Regions from separate parts of the Roseateles sp. GW821-FHT09B06 genome, predicted to be linked through region 1. Evidence: riboswitches for the same ligand, from Rfam matches in the RefSeq annotation. Region 1 holds a riboswitch; the other holds the start of a gene.

What was found. A riboswitch is a leader RNA that binds a small molecule or an ion and turns the genes downstream of it on or off. The one in region 1 is predicted to bind S-adenosylhomocysteine.
Region 2: linked by a shared signal. The riboswitch ahead of metH (methionine synthase) and the one ahead of ahcY (adenosylhomocysteinase) in region 1 are both predicted to bind S-adenosylhomocysteine.

Annotation. Positions count from the first base shown of each region.
Region 1 is NZ_JBWKPM010000019.1:73,847-78,257, reverse strand. Features, by position in the region: gene AC07OQ_RS16580 (TlyA family RNA methyltransferase) at 1-638, opposite strand, end outside; gene ahcY (adenosylhomocysteinase) at 642-2,084, opposite strand; S-adenosyl-L-homocysteine riboswitch at 2,162-2,250, opposite strand; gene AC07OQ_RS16570 (HAD-IIB family hydrolase) at 2,319-3,134, shown strand; gene AC07OQ_RS16565 (dihydrolipoamide acetyltransferase family protein) at 3,124-4,350, opposite strand; gene AC07OQ_RS16560 (alpha-ketoacid dehydrogenase subunit beta) at 4,352-4,411, opposite strand, start outside.
Region 2 is NZ_JBWKPM010000006.1:213,111-217,521, reverse strand. Features, by position in the region: gene AC07OQ_RS08110 (homocysteine S-methyltransferase family protein) at 1-538, shown strand, start outside; gene AC07OQ_RS08105 (HD-GYP domain-containing protein) at 535-1,737, opposite strand; S-adenosyl-L-homocysteine riboswitch at 1,825-1,918, shown strand; gene metH (methionine synthase) at 1,971-4,411, shown strand, end outside.

The sequences.
Region 1 (4,411 bases):
GCGCGAGCGCGCGCCTCGAGCTGCGGATACTGGGCCTGGTCCTTGACCAGACCGCCCTTGCCCAGGGCCTTGGGCCCCAGCTCGAACTGCGGCTTGATCAGCAGCAAGACCTGCCCCCCCGGCGCCAGCCAGGCCGCCAGCCTTGGCAACTCGCCCAGCATCGAGATGAAGCTGAGGTCGCCGACGATCAGGGCGAAGGCCTCGTCCGGCTTGAACTCGCGCACATGCATGCCCTCGATGGCGCGCACGCGCGCATCGCCCGCGAGGCGGGCATGCAGCTGGCCATGGCCCACGTCGATGCCCACCACCCGCGCCGCGCCGTTTTTCAGCAGGCAGTCACTGAAGCCGCCGGTGCTCTGGCCGATGTCCAGCACGGTCAGGCCGGTGACCGCCAGGCCGCAGGCCCGCAGCGCGCCCTCCAGCTTGAGCCCGCCGCGGGAGACGTAACGCAGCTCCGCATCGTCGGTGATGCGCAGTTGCGCCGTCTCGGGCAGGTCCTCGCCGGCCTTGCGCAGCGCGGCCCAGCTGTCCGGGGACTTGGGCGAGGCCCATTCGGCGGCGCCGCGCTCGATCAGCCGCTGCGCGACCGAACGCGTGGGCGCCAGCCCCTGGGCGACAAGCAGCTGGTCGGCGCGCATCGCTCAATAACGGTAGGTGTCCGGCTTGTAGGGGCCGTTCTTCGACACGCCGATATAGGCCGCCTGCTCGTCGGTCAGCTCGCTCAACTGGGCGTTCAAGGTCACCAGCTGCAGGCGCGCGACCTTCTCGTCCAGGTGCTTGGGCAGCACATAGACCTGGCCGACCTGGTACTTGTCCCGGTGCGCGAACAGCTCGATCTGGGCGATGGTCTGGTTCGCGAACGAGGACGACATCACATAGCTCGGGTGGCCCGTGCCGCAGCCCAGGTTCACCAGACGGCCCTTGGCCAGCAGGATGATGCGCTTGCCGTCCGGGAAGATGACGTGATCGACCTGGGGCTTGATCTCCTCCCACTCGTACTGCTCGATCGCGGCGATGTCGATCTCGTTGTCGAAATGGCCGATATTGCAGACGATGGCGTTGTGCTTCATCGCGGCCATATGCTCATGGCGGATCACGCCCTTGTTGCCGGTGGTTGTCACGAAGATGTCGGCCTTGTCGGCGGCATATTCCATCGTCACGACGCGGAAGCCCTCCATCGCGGCCTGCAGCGCGCAGATCGGGTCGATCTCGGTGACCCACACCTGGGCCGACAGCGCGCGCATCGCCTGGGCCGAGCCCTTGCCCACGTCGCCATAGCCGGCGATCACGGCGATCTTGCCGGCGATCATCACGTCGGTGGCGCGCTTGATGCCGTCCACCAGGGACTCGCGGCAGCCGTAGAGGTTGTCGAACTTGCTCTTGGTGACCGAGTCGTTGACATTGATCGCGCGGAACAGCAGGGTGCCCTTGTCCGACATCTCCTTCAGGCGGTGCACGCCGGTGGTGGTCTCCTCGGTCACGCCGATGATCTCGGCGCTCTTGCGGGTGTACCAGCTGGCGTCCTGCGCGATCTTGGCCTTGATGGCGGCGAACAGGATGCGCTCCTCCTCGCTGCCGGGGTTTGCCAGCACCGACAGGTCCTTCTCGGCCCTCTGGCCCAGGTGCATCAAGAGCGTGGCGTCGCCGCCGTCGTCCAGGATCATGTTCGGGCCTTCACCCGGCGCGCCCTTCTCCGCGAACTCGAAGATGCGGTGGGTGTAGTCCCAGTAGTCCTCCAGCGACTCGCCCTTGTAGGCGAACACCGGCGTGCCCTCGGCCACCAGGGCGGCGGCGGCATGGTCCTGCGTGGAGAAGATATTGCACGAGGCCCAGCGCACCTCGGCGCCCAGCGCCTGCAGGGTCTCGACCAGCACGCCGGTCTGTATCGTCATGTGCAGCGAGCCGGTGATGCGCGCGCCCTTCAGCGGCTGGGTGGCGGCATATTCCTTGCGGATGGCCATCAGCGCGGGCATCTCGCTCTCGGCAATCTTCAGCTCCTTGCGGCCCCAGGCGGCAAGCGAGATGTCGGCGATCTTGAACTGGTCGGCGGGCAGCGTGTTCGTCTTCAGCACAGCAGCATTCATTGCAAAGCTCCTTCGGTATGAAGCCGCAATGCTCGCGCGGATGCTGATGGATAGAAATCGATCACCCACGACGAGATTGCGGGTGAGCGCGGTTGCAGTGGCCTGAGCTTGTCAGGGCTTCCGAGCCTGGCCTCTTAGCGCAGAGGTTGCAACGCTCCTCGGAAGACGCACATTCTAGCCGCACGCCGCCCGGGCAGGCGCGGAACAGGGCCGGGATTGCGGACAATCCCGCCCATGCAAGCCCTTTCCTCCTGTCCGCCGGCGCTCCTGCGCGCGCTGCGCGGCATCCTCACCGACATCGACGACACCCTGACCGCCGAGGGCGGCATCGCGCCCGAGGCGCTGGACGCGCTGCAGGCCCTGCGCGCCGCCGGCGTGCCGGTGATTGCGATCACCGGCCGCCCGGCCGGCTGGAGCGAGCCCTTCGCGCTGGCCTGGCCGGTGGCGGCCATCGTGGCGGAGAACGGCTCGGTGATGCTGAGAAGCGGCGCCGGCGGCGAACTGCTGCGCGACTTCAGCCAGGACGAGGTGACGCGGGCGCTCAATTTCGAGCGCCTGCAGGCCTGCGCGGCCGAGGTGCTGCGGCGCGTGCCGGGCAGCCGGCTCGCCACCGACAGCGCCGGACGCCTGACCGATATCGCGGTCGACCACAGCGAGTTCGCGCATCTGACGCCGGCGCAGATCGACGCGGTCTGCGCCGTGATGCGCGAGCATGGCCTGACCGCCACCGTCAGCTCCATCCATGTCAACGGCTGGATCGGCGAGCACAGCAAGTGGAGCGCCGCCGAGTGGGCCGTGCAGGCCCTGCTGCGGATGCCATTCGAGCCGCGCGAATGGGCCTATGTCGGCGATTCCACCAATGACCAGCTGATGTTCGAGCGCGTGCCGCTGTCGGTGGGCGTGGCGAACATCGCGCGCTTCCTGCCGCAGCTGCGCCATCTGCCGGCCTATGTGACCGCGGCCGAGCGCGGGCGCGGCTTCGCCGAGCTGGCGGCGGCGCTGCTGGCGGCGCGCCGGCCCGCGGCGGCGCAGGCCCTGGTCAGTCGATGAACAGCGTGGCCGGCTGCTCCAGATAGCCGCGCAGCGCCTGCACGAACTCGGCGGCCAGCAGGCCGTCGACGACGCGATGGTCGAAGGAGGACGACAGGTTCATCATCTGTCGCGCGACGACGGCGCCGCCCCGCATCACCGGCCGCTCGACGATGCGGTTGATGCCGATGATCGCGACCTCGGGATGGTTGATCACCGGCGTCGAGGCGATGCCGCCGAGCGGACCCAGGCTGCTGAGCGTCAGGGTCGAGCCGCTCAGCTCGTCGCGCACGATCTTGCCGCTGCGGCAGGCGGCGCTCAGGCGGGCGATCTCGGCGGCGCCGGCCCACAGGTCCAGACCCTCGGCATGGCGCAGCACCGGCACCATCAGGCCGGCCTCGGTCTGGGTCGCGATGCCCAGATGCACGCCCCGATGGCGGATCAGGATGCCGGCCTCGTCGTCCAGGCGCGCGTTGAGCTGCGGGAACTGCTGCAGCGCCAGCACGGTGGCGCGCACGATGAAGGGCAGCAGGGTCAGGTGGCCGCGTGTCGCGGCCCAGCGCTCGTTGAGCCGCTCGCGCAGCTCCTGCAATGCGCTGACATCGACCTCCTCGACATAGCTGAAATGCGGGATGCGGCGCTTGGACTCCTGCATCTTCTGCGCGATCTTGCGGCGCAGGCCGACGATGGGCATGGCCTCGGTCGCATCGCCGGCCGGGGTCGCGGGGCCCGGCCGCCTGGCCGCGCCGGCGCCAAGCGCGGGGTGGCGGGCGAGATGGGCATCGAGATCGGCCTGCATGATGCGGCCGGCGGTGCCGCTGGCGCGCACGTCCTGCAGCGCGATGCCGAGCTCCCAGGCGCGCGCGCGCACCGCCGGCGAGGCGATGGGCCGCGCGCCGGCCGGCCGCGCTGCATTGGCGGGCGGTGTGGGCGCAAGCGCGGGAGCCGGCGCGGGCTCGGGCGGTTGCGCGTCGGCCGCGGGCGCCGCCGCGTCGGCTGCGACCTCGATGCGCATCAACTCGGCACCGACCGCCAGCACCTGGCCGATGGCGCCACCCAGCGACAGCACCCGGCCGGCCACCGGCGACGGGATCTCGACCGTGGCCTTGTCGGTCATCACATCGGCCAGCGCCTGGTCCTCGGCGACCTCCGCGCCGACTTGCACATGCCAGGCCACCAGCTCGACCTCGGCAATGCCTTCGCCGAGGTCGGGTACCTTGATCAGATGTTCCGCCATCTCAGGCTTCCATGACCCGCCGGAACGCCGCCGCCACCCGCGCCGGACCCGGGAAATAGGC
Region 2 (4,411 bases), on a different contig from region 1:
CCTCTTGGACGGCGGCGTCGACCTGTTCCTGGTCGAGACCATCTTCGACACGCTCAATGCCAAGGCCGCGATCTTCGCGCTGGACGAGCTGATGGACGACACCGGCGAGCGCCTGCCGGTGATCATCTCCGGCACCGTGACCGACGCTTCCGGCCGCATCCTGTCGGGCCAGACCGTCACGGCCTTCTGGCATTCGGTGCGCCACGCCAGGCCCCTGGCCATCGGGCTGAACTGCGCGCTGGGTGCGACGCTGATGCGGCCCTATGTGGAGGAGCTGGTCAAGGCGGCCGGCGAGACCGCGGTCAGCTGCTATCCGAACGCCGGCCTGCCGAATCCGATGAGCGACACCGGCTTCGACGAGACGCCCGAGGTCACGGGCCGGCTGATGCGCGAGTTCGCCGCGGCCGGCTTCCTGAACATCGCCGGCGGCTGCTGCGGCACGACGCCGGCCCATATCGCGGCGATCGCCGAGAATGTCTCGGCCTACAGGCCGCGTGCCTGCGGCCAGCGCTTCTTCAGCGAACTGGTCGAGGCCTAGTAGAGCTTCAGCAGCTTTTCCATATTGAGCAGCAGCTTGAGTTCGTGCGGGGCCAGGCTGGCGGCGATGGCCTGGCCGGCCAGACGGGTGTCGCGCGGCACCGGCTCGCTCAGCGGCGTGCCGCTACGGCCCAGCAGGGCCGCGACCAGCGGCTCGTTGGCGCTGTGGCCGCGCTTGGCCACCACGCCCACCTCGCCATTGGCCAGGCGCACCAGGCTGCCCGGCGGATACAGGCCCACGGCCTTGATCAGGGCCGCGCCGGCTTCGTCCGGCTGTTGCAGCTCGTCCAGGTAGGCGGCGCGGCCCGCCTGCGCGCCGGATAGCGCGCGGCGCGAGCGCCGCGGGGCGAGCCGGGCGCCATAGATGTCGGCGCGCCTGAGCACCCGTGCCATCTGCTCGGCCATGCTGCGCCCCGCCAGCGGGCCGGGGCCGGCCTCGTGATGCAGGCGCACGATCTGCAGCCACAGCGCGTCCTGCACGCCGAGCTCCCGCAGCAGCTCGGCGCCGCGATCGCCATGGGCGTCCAGCTGGGCACGCTGGGCCGCGTCGGGAAGGTCGGCCTGGCCGGCCAGGCGGTCCTGCAGGGCGCTGATCGCAATGTTCATCGACAGCGCGGCCCGGCTCAGCACCTCGCGGATGTCGTCCGCCCAGCCGAGCTGGCGCGCGGCCAGTTCGGCCAGCACCATGCTCAGCAGCGCATGGCGGGCGCTGTAGCGCTGGTAGTCCTGGCTGGCCTCGAAGATCAGCAGCATCAGTGTGGCGTCGGTATGCTGCTGCAGGCGCTCGACCATCTCCTGGCGCAGGGCCGTGAAGCGCGCCAGGAAGTCCTCCGGCCGCGGCTCGCGCAGCAGGGCGTGGCAGCGCAGCTGCAGGTCGGCCCAGGCCGCCTGGCTGTTGAGCTGCTGCGTGATGGCGGCCTTGTCGACGGCCCTGCTGAAATCGCCGCGTGCCCGGGAGATCTCGCCCAGGGTGGCACCACGGTGCATCATGGTGTCGACCTTGTGGGCGAAGGCGCGCTGGTAGGCACGGGTCTCCTCGGCCAGCACCCAGGCGCCGCGCTCGATCAGGCCCTGCACCAGGGGGCTGTCGTGCAGCACCTGGCCGCGGGCGATCAGCAGCTTGCCGTCGGCGTCGCGCACCGAGAAGTCCAGCAGCTGGCCGATGCGCAGGCTGTTCGGGGGCAGGGGGATCAGGTCCAAGATATCTCGCTTCGTTCTGCACCGATTGTCGGCCTGCCGAGGGCGGGTCTTCAGAGGGTGAACCAGGCTTCAGCGTAAAATCGCACGCGGTCCGAGGAGCGTTGCGACGGCTGATGCCGCCAGGCTCGGATCAAGGGGCTGCGGCAGAGCCGCAGGTCCCGACCAACGACGCTCACCGATCCACGCTCGTGGCCGCGGTGAGTTCGCGGCCACGCTCTCTCGTTGAGGCCGCCATGTCCACTACCGCCACCGCCCGCACCGCCCCGCCACCGATGAAGCTCTCCGGCCTGGAACCGGTGCAGATCGGCGCCGGCACGCTGTTCGTCAACATCGGCGAGCGCACCAATGTCACCGGCTCCAAGGCCTTCGCGCGCATGGTTCTGAACGGCCAGTTCGAGCAGGCGCTGGCGGTGGCGCGCCAGCAGGTCGAGAACGGCGCCCAGGTGATCGACATCAATATGGACGAGGCCATGCTGGACAGCAAGGCCGCGATGGTGCGCTTCCTGAAGCTGATCGCCTCCGAGCCCGAGATCGCGCGGGTGCCGATCATGATCGACAGCTCCAAGTGGGAGGTGATCGAGGCCGGCCTGAAGTGCATCCAGGGCAAGGGCATCGTCAACTCGATCTCGCTGAAGGAGGGCGAGGCCGAATTCAAGCGCCAGGCCAAGCTGCTCAAGCGCTACGGCGCGGCCACCGTCGTGATGGCCTTCGACGAGAAGGGCCAGGCCGACACCTACCAGCGCAAGATCGAGATCTGCGAGCGCGCCTACCGCATGCTGGTGGACGAGGTGGGCTTCCCGGCCGAGGACATCATCTTCGACCCGAACATCTTCGCGATCGCCACCGGCATCGAGGAGCATGACAACTACGCGGTGGACTTCATCAACGCGACGCGCTGGATCAAGCAGAACCTGCCCGGCGCCAAGGTCAGCGGCGGCGTCTCCAACGTGAGCTTCAGCTTCCGCGGCAACGACCCGGTGCGCGAGGCCATCCACACGGTGTTCCTCTACCACGCGATCCAGGCCGGCCTGGACATGGGCATCGTCAACGCCGGCATGGTGGGCGTCTACGACGATCTGGAGCCGGTGCTGCGCGAGCGGGTCGAGGACGTGGTGCTGAACCGCCGCGCCGACGCCGGTGAGCGCCTGATCGAGGTGGCCGAAAGCGCCAAGGGCGCGGCCAAGGACGATTCGGCGCGCCTGGCCTGGCGCGCCGGCAATGTCAACGAGCGGCTCTCGCATGCGCTGGTGCACGGCATCACCGACTTCATCGTCGCGGACACCGAGGAAGCCTGGGTGGCGATCCAGGCCGGCGGCGGCCGCCCGCTGCATGTGATCGAGGGCCCGCTGATGGCGGGCATGAACGTGGTGGGCGACCTGTTCGGCCAGGGCAAGATGTTCCTGCCCCAGGTGGTGAAGTCGGCTCGCGTGATGAAGAGCGCGGTCGCGCATCTGGTGCCCTATATCGAGGAAGAGAAGCGCCAGCTGGCCGCTAGCGGCGGCGACGTCAAGCCCAAGGGCAAGATCGTGATCGCCACCGTGAAGGGCGATGTGCACGACATCGGCAAGAACATCGTCACCGTGGTCCTGCAGTGCAACAACTACGAGGTGGTGAACATGGGCGTGATGGTGCCCTGCCAGGACATCCTGGCCAAGGCCAAGGTCGAGGGCGCCGACATCATCGGCCTCTCGGGCCTGATCACCCCGAGCCTCGAGGAGATGCAGCATGTGGCGGCCGAGATGCAGCGCGACGACTACTTCCGCATGAAGAAGATCCCGCTCTTGATCGGCGGCGCCACCACCAGCCGCGTGCATACGGCGGTGAAGATCAGCCCGCATTACGAAGGCCCGGTGGTCTATGTGCCCGATGCCTCGCGTTCGGTGGGCGTCTGCACCGAGCTCTTGAGCGACGAGCGCGCGACCCGCTTCATCGACGAGTTGAAGTCCGATTACGAGAAGGTGCGCCGGCTGCACGCCAGCAAGAAGCAGACCCCGCTGGTCACGCTGGCGCAGGCGCGCGAGAACAAGGTCAAGCTGGACTGGTCGGCCTACCGGCCGCCGGTGCCGAAGTTCATCGGCCGGCGCGTGTTCAGGAACTACGACCTGGCCGAGCTGGCCCAGCATATCGACTGGGCCCCGTTCTTCCAGACCTGGGATCTGGCCGGGCCCTTCCCGGCGATCCTGAAGGACGAGATCGTCGGCGCCGAGGCGCAGCGCGTCTTCAGCGACGGCCGTCGCATGCTGCAGCGCCTGATCGAGGGGCGCTGGCTGCAGGCCAGCGGCGTGTGCGGCCTCTACCCGGCCGCCCAGGTCAATGACGACGACATCGAGATCTATACCGACGAGAGCCGCAGCGAGGTGCTGATGAGCTGGCGCGGCCTGCGCATGCAGTCGGAGCGGCCGGTGGTCGAGGGCGTGAAGCGGCCCAACCGCTGCCTGGCCGACTACATCGCCGCCAAGGGCACGGTGCCCGACTATATCGGCCTGTTCGCGGTCACAGCCGGCCTGAACGTCGAGAAGAAGGAACAGCAATTCCTGGCCGACCACGACGACTATTCGGCCATCATGCTGAAGGCCCTGGCCGATCGCCTGGCCGAGGCCTTTGCCGAGCGCCTGCACCAGCGCGTGCGCCAGGAGTTCTGGGGCTATGCGCAGGACGAGGCGCTCAGCAACGA